DNA from 3 places in the Nostoc sp. JL23 genome. Region 1 is predicted to be linked to each of the others. Evidence: predicted binding sites of a transcription regulator. Region 1 holds the regulator's gene; each other region holds the start of a gene.
The links. The regulator HrcA, encoded in region 1, represses chaperone genes, less so after heat shock. The targets are predictions, from matches to a motif close to TTAGCACTCNNGANTCNNGAGTGCTAA.
Positions count from the first base shown of each region.

Region 2: a site for HrcA is predicted at 2,013-2,039, ahead of groL (chaperonin GroEL). Genes of this name have one in related genera too.
Region 3: a site for HrcA is predicted at 2,057-2,083, ahead of groES (co-chaperone GroES). Genes of this name have one in related genera too.

Region 1 covers NZ_JABXKN010000148.1:29,033-33,323, forward strand. The annotation lists gene HWQ42_RS32180 (DUF3352 domain-containing protein) at 1-1,369, opposite strand, end outside; gene HWQ42_RS32185 (rhodanese-like domain-containing protein) at 1,528-1,860, shown strand; gene hrcA (heat-inducible transcriptional repressor HrcA) at 2,329-3,480, shown strand; gene HWQ42_RS32195 (DUF2834 domain-containing protein) at 3,578-4,252, shown strand.
Region 2 covers NZ_JABXKN010000143.1:178,001-182,291, reverse strand. The annotation lists gene HWQ42_RS30955 (Rpn family recombination-promoting nuclease/putative transposase) at 1-768, shown strand, start outside; gene HWQ42_RS30950 (MraY family glycosyltransferase) at 831-1,913, opposite strand; gene groL (chaperonin GroEL) at 2,072-3,754, shown strand; gene corA (magnesium/cobalt transporter CorA) at 4,039-4,291, shown strand, end outside.
Region 3 covers NZ_JABXKN010000092.1:40,366-44,656, forward strand. The annotation lists gene groL (chaperonin GroEL) at 1-1,624, opposite strand, end outside; gene groES (co-chaperone GroES) at 1,727-2,038, opposite strand; gene HWQ42_RS18005 (hypothetical protein) at 2,348-2,542, shown strand; gene HWQ42_RS18010 (response regulator transcription factor) at 3,149-3,826, shown strand; gene HWQ42_RS18015 (NIL domain-containing protein) at 3,904-4,212, opposite strand.

The DNA.
Region 1 (4,291 bases):
TGAAAATTTCGTAATTTCCTAAGTTTGTATGTAATCCCAACACTTTTGTTTCAATACTGAAGGATGTTCCCTCTTTAACATCACTTTTTTTTGTAGCCTTAGTTAACTCTGTCCAAGCAAAAAATCTTTGCTTGGACAGAGTTAGGGGATTAATACTGAGTCCATTTGATGAGGCGATCGCATCTAATCGAGCAATACCTTTTTCCACACTCTCGGATTTTTCTACTACAAAAATCCAATGAGGGGTTGTTTGCTCTTTCGCAGGTAACAATGCTATGGCATATTCTCCTTGTACCCAGCTAAAAACATCCTCTGGTAAGTTTATACCCCAGCGTTTTTGAACATCCGCCAAAGGTTTTGCTAAACGAGAAACCACATCTTCCCCAGAACCATATATGGTAGCTGTTGCTTGTTTCCAGAGTTTGGCTAAATCACTATCACCCAAATTACTCAAATTTGAGCCGGAAATTGCTAAACCTGCGGATGCTGGAACATACTGCAATGCTTCCACAGGTTTAGATAACGGTGCTGATGGAGGGACAATTTCCGATGAAGTCAAAAAGGTGGTTTCTGCCAGCAATCCTTTGGGATTCAACACCAAGGATATGATTTGACTGTTATAAAGTTTTTCTGGTAACTCTAAGCCTTGCCATTTTGCCACGATGGGAAGATTCAAGAATGCTACAGCTAAACCTCCTTTGATTTGTTCTCTGATGGCTTTTTGGTATTCGGGAGAGCTAGTCAAATTCAGATCGGGCGCTTGGACGTTGTTGATAGCATCTCGTAGTACTTTCGGATTGTTGGCAAATAAGACGAAGCCTTCACCGACAACAGCACCAGCAAGCAAGTCTTGTTCTGGTTGAGAATTGTCAGAAATCAGTTTTACACCTTTATATTGTTCAACAGCTAAGGTTGCTCCGGCTAACGCTCGTTTAGAAAACAACAATTCGACAAACTCGCGGCTTTTCTCCGGTTGCTTGGTTGCTAGTGCCAACAAATACCCTGGCTGTTGTCCGTTTTCTGGATCGCGATCGATATCTAAGGTGGTGATCGCTAATGTAATTTCGTCCCCTAACCAGGGTTGAATGTCTTGTTTGTAATCTATGCCACTCTTGGCAAATAAACTGGTTTTGAGTTTAGATAATTCCTCTTCGCGCTCCAACGCCTGCAAACGGTCAGGATTGGTCAATAATGAAACCATTGCAGGGGACAGTTTCGACACGAATATGGCTGCACCAGGCCCAGAGGTAGAAGCAATGAGGCCAGCCGGACTTTTAGCGAAAAACCAGTAAAAGCCTGCGATCGCAATTACTAGCAGGGCGATCGCCCCAGCTGCGATAAAACCGATAAATGAACGTTGCCTATTCACATTAAACCTATTAAAAAAGACGGTTTACAGCCATTTAAGCAGAAAGCCTAGCAGAATTAATCAACCCTCTTGAGAATGGATACTCATGCAAAGGCAGAGATTTTCTGCCACCATGAATAGGATTAGGACTGTTTATAGGGAATTCTTTTACTCAACCCATGAACCAAATTAGTGTAGAAGAACTGGCGCAACGTCTTTCTTCTAGTGATGCAAGTATTCAGCTAGTAGATGTGCGTGAACCACAAGAATTGGCGATCGCTAGCATTGAGGGCTTTGTCAACCTACCTTTAAGTCAATTTACCGAATGGGGAGATCAAGTACCTACCCTCTTCAATCCCCAAGCCGAAACCTTGGTGTTATGCCACCACGGCATCCGCTCTGCCCAAATGTGCCAGTGGTTGATTGCTCAAGGTTTTACAAATGTGCAAAATATTTCGGGTGGTATTGATGCCTATTCCCAATTAGTAGACCCTTCAATTCCCCAGTATTAGCTTTTGCTCGGATACATCATTCAGATGGAACTTACTCTTCCATCTGACTTTTGCTATGCTAAAGATAGAAGTACATCAATTTAGAGGCTTGCCGGGAAAGTTTAAAATTTGGGCATCAAGTACATCTGCACAAAAATGTTGGATTGCTCTAAATTACAGTTCGGTAGTAGCCTCTGAAGAGAATACGTATCTAATAATACTGTTGTAAGCATAAAATTATGCAAAAGTACGGTTAGAAAAAAGCATCGGAAGGGTACATTATAACTAGCAGCTTTTGCAAAAAAATTGAGCTACTATTTCAACCCTAATCTTAAAAAAATGCTTTGTACATAAACTTTAAAAATACTTATCATAATATAGTTATATAATTTGATACCTTAATAAATTATTAATATTTTCTGTTTTCGATTAAATCCACAAATTTCTTGAGAGTTTGATTAAAATTTGCCTTCAGCAAAACATACCATAATGGAAGTTCAGTTAACAAATCGACAACAGCATATACTTTGGGCAACGGTACGTCACTACATTGCTACGGCAGAGCCAGTTGGTTCAAAGGCTTTGGTTGAGGAGTACGATCTGGGTGTCAGCTCGGCGACAATTCGCAATGTGATGGGCGTTTTAGAAAAGTCTGGATTACTCTACCAACCACACGCTTCTGCTGGACGTGTACCTTCAGATTCAGGCTATCGCATTTATGTTGACCAGTTAATTACACCTTCTCTGCGTTCGCGCAGCGTGTCGCAGACAGACGCTACGCGTAGCTTGCTTCCACAAAGTGGTACGGAAAGTTTAGGGCGAGAAGTAGAGTTGGCACTGCAAAAGCATCTCCAGTGGGAAGATCGGAGTTTAGAAACCCTATTGCAAGGAGCCGCGCAGATTTTAGCAACCTTAAGTGGTTGTATTAGCTTGATCACTTTGCCGCAAACGACCACAGCATTATTGCGACATCTGCAATTAGTGCAAATTGAAGCCGGACGGATCATGCTGATTGTCGTAACTGATGGTTATGAGACGCATTCCAAATTGATGGATTTGTCGCCAATACCAGAAGAAACCCAACGAGATTCAGAAGTCATCGATCGCGAGTTGCAGATTGTTTCTAACTTTTTGAATAGTCACTTGCGGGGGCGAAGTCTGTTGGAATTAGCCTACCTCAACTGGAGCGAACTAGATCAGGAGTTCCAACGCTACGGGGAATTTTTGAAAAACTCAGTTGCCGAATTGACTCGTCGGACTCTTGCACCGAATGCAACCCAAATTATGGTTCGGGGTGTGTCAGAAGTTTTGCGCCAGCCAGAATTTTCTCAGTTACAGCAGGTACAAACAATTATCCACCTGTTGGAAGAAGAACAAGACCAACTGTGGCGATTAATATTTGAAGAACCAGAACCAGAGGATGGTGGAAAACCAAAGGTAACAGTTCGCATTGGTGCAGAAAATCCATTAGAACCGATACGTACCTGCACCTTGATTTCTTCTAACTATCGCCGAGGTTCAGTACCTGTAGGAAGTGTGGGAGTTTTAGGGCCAACGCGCCTAGATTATGAAAGTGCGATCGCAGTAGTAGCATCTGCTGCTGATTACCTCTCAGAAGCTTTCAGTTATTTCAATCCTTAAATCGTATCAAATGATATTTAGGGATAAACTACTACAGGTGTAAGCGGATATTTATAGCGGCAAAATCAATAATTAATACTATCTATCAAAATCTTTCATGGTTAGAAAAATTGTCTTTAGCTTGCTGTGGCTGGGATTTGTGGTTTATGCTTTTTTCCTCGCGCCTCCCGATCAACTCGGTACATTCGAATTAATTAAAAACCTTTCTATTGGCCAGTGGCAAGGCGTTAACCCGTTAGTCATAGCACTATTCAACCTCATGGGCATCTGGCCTCTTATTTACAGCGCAGTAGTCTTTATTGATGGTAGAGGACAAAAAATACCTGCTTGGCTGTTTTGTACTGCTTCTTTCGCAGTTGGTGCTTTTGCCTTGTTGCCGTACTTAGCTTTTAGAGAACCAAATAATCAGTTTCTCGGTCAAAAGAATACCTTACTCAAGCTACTAGACTCTCGTGTGACTGGTTTTGTGTTAACGGTAGCCACAGTTATTTTAGTTGCCTACGGTTTAACAGGAGGAGATTGGAGCAGTTTTGTGCAAGAGTGGCAGACTAACCGCTTCATCAATGTAATGAGCATAGATTTCTGCTTACTCTCCCTATTATTTCCCACATTGCTAGGGGATGATATGGTGCGTCGCGGTTGGAAAAATCCGCAGTTGTTCTGGTTAATAGCCTTGATACCGCTATTCGGTCCATTGATTTATTTATCTGTGCGTCCACCTTTACAAGAAGTGGGTATAGAGTCCATATCCAAGCAGCCAGCAACGAATTGAAGAATAAAGTGCATTTTTCACAATCCAAAAATCTCAAAT
Region 2 (4,291 bases), on a different contig from region 1:
TCAGAAGCAAATGCATATAATTTCGCTTCAGTAGAATTAAAGCAAACAGCATTTCGCATTGATGGAGTCTTTCTTCCTGTTGCTGATACTAGTAGTCAGCCGATTTATTTTGTGGAGGTTCAATTTCAAAAAGATAACGAATTTTACGCTCGTTTATTTTCAGAAATATTTCTGTATTTACGACTTTACGCACCAACTACAGATTGGCGAGCAGTAGTTATATTCCCTCGCCACAGCCTTGAACCAACCCAAGTCCAACCTTATCGAGTCTTACTCGAAAGCCAATTGGTAACGAGGCTATATCTAAACGAGCTTGGAGAAGTAACTGAATATTCCTTGGGAGTTGGTATTCTCAAATTAGTAGTTGTAAATAAAAAACAAACTCCCATATTAGTCAAAAATTTGATTACAAAGACACGTTCGGAATTGAGCGATAAAGCACTTCAACAAAAAGTGCTAGATTTAATAGAAACAATTGTAGTTTACAAACTACCGCGTATCAGTCGTCAGGAGTTGATAAAAATGTTTGGACTCGGTGATTTTGATATCAAAACTACTAGACTTTATGAGGAACTCAAGCAGGAAACAACTCTAGAGTTAGTCATGCGCCAGTTGCGACGACGCATTGGTAATTTGAGTCCGCAATTGTCAGAGCGCATCAGTCAGTTATCTATTGAACAGCTTGAAAATCTAGCCGAAGCACTGTTAGATTTTTCCACAGAAGGAGATTTAGTTGTTTGGCTGCAAGACAATTTAACTCAAACTTGAATTTTTTGTGGACAGAATAAACCATAGTAGGGCTAGCATTGCAATGCTCACCCTACCAGTAACTAAGGCTGTTGGCGTATCCTTTGCCAGACTGTAAAGCCCAAAAGCAGGATAATGCTACTGGCGGTTGTCAGCATCACAGCCAAACTCATACCTTGTATTCTCATCGCCAGCAAGTTGAAAACTAAGGTAATTGACCAAAGGGTAAACGCAGCATTGCGCTGGGAGAGTCCCCAAGCAAGTAAGCGGTGGTGCAGGTGGTCTTTGCCAGGAGTACTGAGAGGGTTATTTCCTGCTAGTAGCCGCCGCACAAATACTTGAGTGGTGTCTAGCACCGGTAACAACAGAAATAAAACCGTAGGAATTAGCGCATAAACTGTGTTTTGTTGCAGTTTGCCTAAAATACTAGTTGCTGCCAGGACATAGCCGAAAAAGTATGCTCCGGCATCACCCATAATAATTCGTGACGGATGGAAATTATGGCGCAAAAATCCTAGTGCAGCACCTCCCAAAGCTGCAAGTACTAAGATTGCCGCGGCACGATTGTTAAATTGAGCTGCAACGCCCAACAAACTCATGGCGGTAATAAAGCTGATTCCTCCTGCCAAGCCATCCATACCATCCATCAAGTTGATGGCGTTGGTAATCCCTACTACCCATAGTACTGTTAGCAACATGGACAGAAGTGAGTCGATGGGAGTGCCAAACAGGACTTTGACACTGATGCCATTAGCTACCAATAATAGTGCCGTGACAATTTGCGCCCACAATCGCACTGAGGGCGGTAAGCCAAACTGATCGTCAATAAAGCCGACAAGGACTAATATCGAACCCCCCAACAGAATAGTGAGCACCTGAGCCAATACGTTTTGGAGTTCGATCGGTCGTAAAAGGCTAGCTAGTACCAGCGCGGCAATCACGCCCGCGTAGATAGCCAGCCCCCCTGCATTGGGTAAAGGTTCTCGGTTGAGTCGCCGTGCATTGGGTTGGTCAGCCCAACCTACCCGCAAGGCGAATTTGCGTACTGTCGGAATTAAACGCCAAGTTACAACCCAAGCCAAGAGGAACGTAAATACTACTGCCAACCAGCCGGTGCCGCTAGGGTCGGCAATACCAAGGTACTTAAGGGAGTTGTCTAGATTCATCTCCCAATTCAAGCATTACTGCCAGTATCTAATATGAGCATCACCTGTATATTAATCAATTTTTTTTATTTCCATTTGTAACTTGAGTAGCTTGAGAGATTAGCACTCTGGCGCTGTGAGTGCTAAATTGTCTAATGGAAGCGCTGGAGAAATGAAACATGGCGAAAATTATTGCATTTGACGAGGAATCTCGGAGAGCTCTAGAAAGGGGTGTTAACGCCCTTGCCGATGCTGTAAAAATCACCTTGGGGCCTAAAGGTCGCAATGTCCTTTTAGAGAAAAAATTTGGCGCACCTCAAATTGTCAACGATGGTATCACTGTTGCCAAGGAAATTGAATTAGAAGATCCTTTGGAAAATACTGGTGCAAGACTCATCCAGGAAGTGGCCTCAAAAACTAAAGATGTCGCTGGAGATGGTACAACCACCGCCACAGTTTTAGCACAAGCCTTAATTCGAGAAGGTTTGAAGAACGTCGCGGCAGGTAGTAACCCTGTTAGCTTGAGACGCGGGATCGACAAAACTATTGAGGCATTGGTACTGGAAATTGCCAAAATAGCCAAGCCAGTAGAAGGAAGTGCGATCGCTCAAGTTGCCACTGTTTCTGCTGGTAACGATGAAGAAGTTGGCCAAATGTTAGCTCAAGCAATGGAAAAAGTCACCAAAGATGGTGTAATTACCGTTGAAGAATCTAAATCTCTAACCACCGAACTAGAAGTAGTCGAGGGGATGCAGATTGACAGGGGTTATATTTCTCCCTACTTCGTCACCAACAACGAACGGCAAATCGTCGAATTTGAAAACGCCCGGATCTTAGTGACAGATAAAAAAATCAGCAGCATCCAAGATTTAGTGCCGATTTTGGAAAAAGTTGCCCGTTCTGGTCAGCCGTTGCTAATTATTGCTGAAGATGTCGAAGGTGATGCTTTGGCAACTTTGGTTGTGAACAAAGCGCGGGGTGTACTGGCCGTGGCTGCAATTAAAGCGCCTGGGTTTGGCGATCGCCGCAAAGCTTTGTTAGAAGATATTGCGATTCTCACCGATGGACAGTTGATTTCGGAAGAAATCGGCTTAAGCTTGGATACCGCTGCTCTAGAAGCGCTGGGAACTGCCCGCAAAATCACCATTGACAAAGAAAGCACCACAATTGTCGCTGGCAGTGTCACCAAGCCAGAGGTACAAAAGCGGATTGGTCAAATTCGCAGACAGTTGGAAGAAACTGATTCTGAATACGATCAAGAAAAACTGCAAGAACGCATCGCCAAGCTCGCTGGTGGTGTGGCAGTAATTAAAGTGGGTGCGGCAACCGAAACCGAACTCAAAGACCGTAAACTGCGGATTGAAGACGCGCTGAACGCTACTAAAGCTGCTGTAGAAGAAGGTATTGTTCCTGGTGGTGGGACAACCTTGATTCACTTAGCTAAGGCGGTAGAAGCGATTAAAAAGACCTTACAAAATGATGAAGAAAGAATTGGGGCTGATATTGTCGAACGAGCGCTAGAAGCCCCCTTGCGCCAAATAGCAGACAACGCCGGTGCTGAAGGTTCTGTAATTGTCTCGAAAGTCCGGGATAGCGACTTCAACATTGGCTACAACGCTGCTACTGGCGAATTTGAAGACTTGATTGCTGCTGGTATTATCGACCCTGCCAAAGTTGTGCGTTCAGCTTTGCAAAACGCTGGTTCCATTGCTGGTTTGGTCTTAACCACCGAAGCGATCGTTGTTGAAAAGCCAGAGAAGAAATCCGCTGCTCCTGCTCCTGATATGGGTGGCATGGGCGGTATGGGTGGCATGGGCGGCATGGGTGGCATGGGCGGTATGGGTGGCATGGGTATGTTCTAATTTCTGCTGACCCAGATAAATATTTTTTAAACAGTTTGTCTTGCCAAGGCAAACTGTTTTTTTGTAGCATTGCTGATTCAGAGGCAATATGTTATACCAATTCGTAATTCGTCAGATTAAATCTGGGTGAGAACCAAATTAGCAACCTAAATAATTGCTTATAGAAATTACTGTCTTTATATTAATTTTTGTAAAATAACGTGTAAGTTATCCTTATGTCCTTTGTTATTTACTAATAACAAATGACCAATGACCAATGACAAATGACTATTAGGTAATATTGCATGGCACGAAAAATACGTCGCCTTCCTAAAATACTCACCAAGCTGTATGAAGACGAGTTCCATCACCAACCAGGGACTATACCTGGAACTATTTTTATTGATGCAGATGCTCCACCACCAATAATTTTTTTGATTGACTATAACCAAACCAATTTTATCCGCGAACAAATAGAAACTCCAGAGGAGTGTGTCTCTTATCTAGAATCGGAATCAGTTTCTTGGGTAGACGTACAAGGTTTAGGTAGTCAAGATA
Region 3 (4,291 bases), on a different contig from region 1:
AGTCGCCGCCACCAGCACCAGCGCCAGCAGGGGCGCCATCCTTAGGCTCAGGCTTGTCAACTATAATACATTCGGTTGTCAACACCATGCCAGCGATAGAAGCAGCGTTTTGCAGAGCAGAACGAGTCACTTTTGCAGGGTCAACAATACCAGCCTCTAACAAATCGACGAATTCGTTTGTCGCAGCGTTGTAGCCAACGTTGAATTCTTTCTCTTTGACGCGTTCAGCGATTACAGCACCATTCTGACCGGCGTTTTCAGCAATCCGCTTCAGAGGTGCAGGTAAGGCACGAACGACAATCAACGCACCAATCAACTCTTCATCTTTAAGATTGCTCTTTGCCCAAACTTCCAATTCAGGAGCAAGGTGAGCCAGAGTTGTACCACCACCAGGAACGATACCTTCTTCCACAGCAGCTTTGGTAGCGTTGATAGCGTCTTCTAGGCGCAACTTCTTGTCTTTCATTTCGGTTTCGGTTGCTGCACCAACTTTCACTACAGCAACACCACCAGAGAGTTTAGCAAGACGCTCTTGTAATTTCTCTTTGTCGTAAGAAGATTCGGTTTCATCGATTTGACGACGAATCTGTTCTACACGAGCTTTAACAGCAGCTTCGTTACCTTCGGCAACAATTGTGGTGCTGTCCTTGGTAATGGTGATCCGGCGAGCTTTACCCAGGCTATCCAGCTTGGTGTTATCTAGCTTCAGACCTGCATCTTCGGTAATTAGTTGACCACCAGTTAAAACAGCGATGTCTTCTAGTAGTGCTTTGCGGCGATCGCCAAAGCCAGGAGCCTTAACAGCAGCCACGTTCAGTACACCGCGCAAACGGTTTACTACCAAGGTTGCCAAAGCTTCTTTTTCAATATCTTCGGCGATAATCACCAAAGGACGACCAGCACGAGCTACTTGCTCTAACACTGGTACGAGGTCTTGTACCAAAGCGATTTTCTTATCGGTCAGCAGGATGAAAGGCTCATCAAAAACCGCTTCCATCCGCTCAGGGTCAGTAGCGAAATAAGGAGAGATGTAGCCTTTGTCAAAGCGCATCCCTTCAGTGATTTCCAACTCGGTGAACATAGATTTCCCTTCTTCTAGGGAAATTACGCCTTCCTTGCCCACCTTGTCCATTGCTTGGGCAATCATCTGACCGACTTCTTCGTCATTACCAGCTGAGATTGCACCAACTTGGGCAATGGCTTTGGAATCTTCCACTGGACGGGCGTGTTCTTTGATTTTGTCTACCAAAAAGGCAGTAGCTTTATCAATACCACGCTTCAGCGAAATTGCGTTAGCACCAGCTGCAACGTTCCGCAAGCCTTCTTTGACGATCGCATGAGCTAAAACGGTAGCAGTGGTTGTGCCATCGCCCGCAGCATCATTGGTCTTAGAAGCAGCTTGACGAATCAGAGCTACGCCAGTGTTTTCAATGTGGTCTTCTAATTCGATTTCTTTGGCGATCGTTACACCGTCATTAACAATTTGCGGTGCGCCAAATTTCTTTTCTAGGACTACGTTACGACCTTTGGGACCAAGGGTAACAGCTACAGCCTCAGCCAGGATGTCAATGCCTCGTTCCAAGGCGCGACGGGCGTTTTCGTTGTAGATAATGCGCTTTGCCATAATTATTCTTAGTTGTCCTTTGTCATTTGTCTTTTGTTCTTCGTCATTTGTCATTTGTCCTTTGTCATTGGCTAATGACTAATGACCAATGACTAATGACCACTAGATAACAACTGCTAAAATATCTTTTTCAGAAAGCAGTACATATTCTTCAGTACCGAGCTTGATGTCAGTACCAGCGTACTTAGAGTACAGCACCTTATCGCCGACTTTAATTTCCAATTCCTGACGGTTTCCATCGTCATTACGCTTGCCAGGACCAAGGGCCACTACTTCCCCTACTTGGGGCTTTTCCTTGGCGGTATCGGGCAAATACAGACCACCAGCGGTCTTTTCCTCAGAGGCGCTCACTTTTACGAAAACGCGATCGCCTAAAGGTTTAACTGTAGAAACGCTTAGAGATAAAGCAGCCATAATTATTTTCTCCAGAGTTTAGCACTCTCAACTCCTGAGTGCTAATTTACCGAAAAGTGGCGTCCAATGGCAAGAATGCCTTGAGTACGGGTTCCCGAACTAGAAGGTCATAGATGTACTTAAGTATAAATGCTTAATTGTTTATACCTTGCGGGTTTTGTTCTGTAAGTTACGAAGAGAGTAGGGAGTGGAGAATTAAGAGTTATGAAAATTCTTCCCTATTCCCCATTCCCACTCCCCAGTCAACCCAGTCAACTTTATTTGCAAAGCTTGCAAATTGTTATAGAACTGTAATCAGGGAGCCGCTCGATGAGTAACAATACAGTGACAGCGATCCAGTCCAGCCATCAAATTCCCAAAACCACTAAGTCCCTGGAACATAAGATCCTGAGTAATTGTGTAGAAAGTTTAGGACTTGCAAAAATTCAGCGACACATTTTTATTTGCGCTGACCAGACAATTGCTGCTCAAAACGAGCTAGTCTGGAATTCTGGGATTACTTAAAAAAGCGACTTAAAGATTTAAAACTCAATGAGTCGCACTAAAGTCATTCTATTTGCGTCTATAAAACTAAAGCCAATTGCTTGCGTGTTTCTTCTTCTAGACCCATAATGGTGGTTTACCCTGATGGTGTCTGGTATCGCCAAGCAAACCCGGAAGTTACCCTGCGGATTATCCGAGAACACTGAATAGGCAATAAGGTGGTAGGAAAATATGCGTTTTCAATCCATCTTTTGCCAGAAACTTCCCTAGTTTCTTGTGAACACCTCATAGAGGCTTAACAACCAAAAGATATGGTATAGCAGTAAGCTTTAAGAAAGTGCGGGTTGGTTTTGAGGTAGGGTCATCTTTAAGCCAATACTTACTTGTGAGTCCGAAAGATTATTATTTAATCAGTGTTTTTTACCCCGCCCCTTTCAAAGCGATATATAATAGCGCATTATAGATACTACTGCTATACGTATCCTTGCTGGACTTTTGCTATCGAGCTACTAGTCTATTGAAAGTGCTCGGCATTTTTGAGACTTCGAGACAGCAAAGGCAAGTTAAGTAGGAAAAAGGACAACATCTCGAATAACCCACCATAGAGGATAAATATTCAAGACTTTGATGGACCGAAGCGCGACAAGTGCCACTGCTATGAAAGAGCCCAGCATGAAAGATCACAAACGACTTCTATTGATTGATGATGACCCTAACCTCATCTTGCTGGTGAAGGATTACTTAGAATTCCGGGGATATGAAGTCATCACCGCTGAGAATGGACGTGAAGCTCTGGAAATTTTAGAGCAAGATGTTCCAGACATGATCATCTGCGATGTGATGATGCCGGAAATGGACGGATATACTTTTGTGGAACAAGTCCGGCAAAACGAACGCACCAGCTGGATTCCGGTTCTTTTCCTTTCAGCTAAGGGACAAAGTGCAGACCGAGTTAAAGGTCTAAACAAAGGTGCTGATGTTTATATGGTCAAGCCCTTTGAACCAGAAGAACTCGTAGCGCAAGTTGAATCCTCGCTGAAACAAACTATCCGTTGGAAAGAACACCAAGCAAAAGGAGGCGAAAACGGTTCCCGTATCCAGGTTCCCTTCGATGTGCAATTAACCCCAACCGAACTGAAAGTAGTTCAGTTTGTTGCTAGGGGTTTAGCTAACCGTGAAATTGCTGAAGAACTCAATGTTAGTCAGCGCACGGTTGAAAGCCATGTGTCCAATATGTTGGGCAAAACCAATCTCCACAACCGCACTGAACTAGCGCGGTGGGCGATTGAAAATCAAATGGCCTAAAATCAGTAACGAGTGCTGAGTCCTGAGTGCTGAGTGTTTTTGACTCAGCACTCGTAACTCAGGACTCAGCACTGAATTTACCAACCATCTTCTTCAGGGCTGGATTGGTGCAAAACTTCTAAATCCAGTTCATCCAGGTAAGTCAAGGCACTTTCAATCTGGGAAACAGTGCCCCGTAGTTCCAGATCGAAGCAGCTATATTGTGGCACGTTTGCGCTTACCTGAGCATCAGCAATAATAACTGTGATACCGTAGTGAGAAACCAGTCGTGAAATGACTGGTTCCTCATGCAAGTCTTTAGGAATACGAACCTGGATGCGAGTTTGGGTGCGTCTATTATCTAAAATATCAGTATTAGATTTTACTTGTTTATTGGGAATTGCCATTCTAGCTTCCTACTTGACTTCTGGGATGAGGGTTTTGCTTTGCACGATTTCTTTTAACACTAGCGTCACTTATCCCACG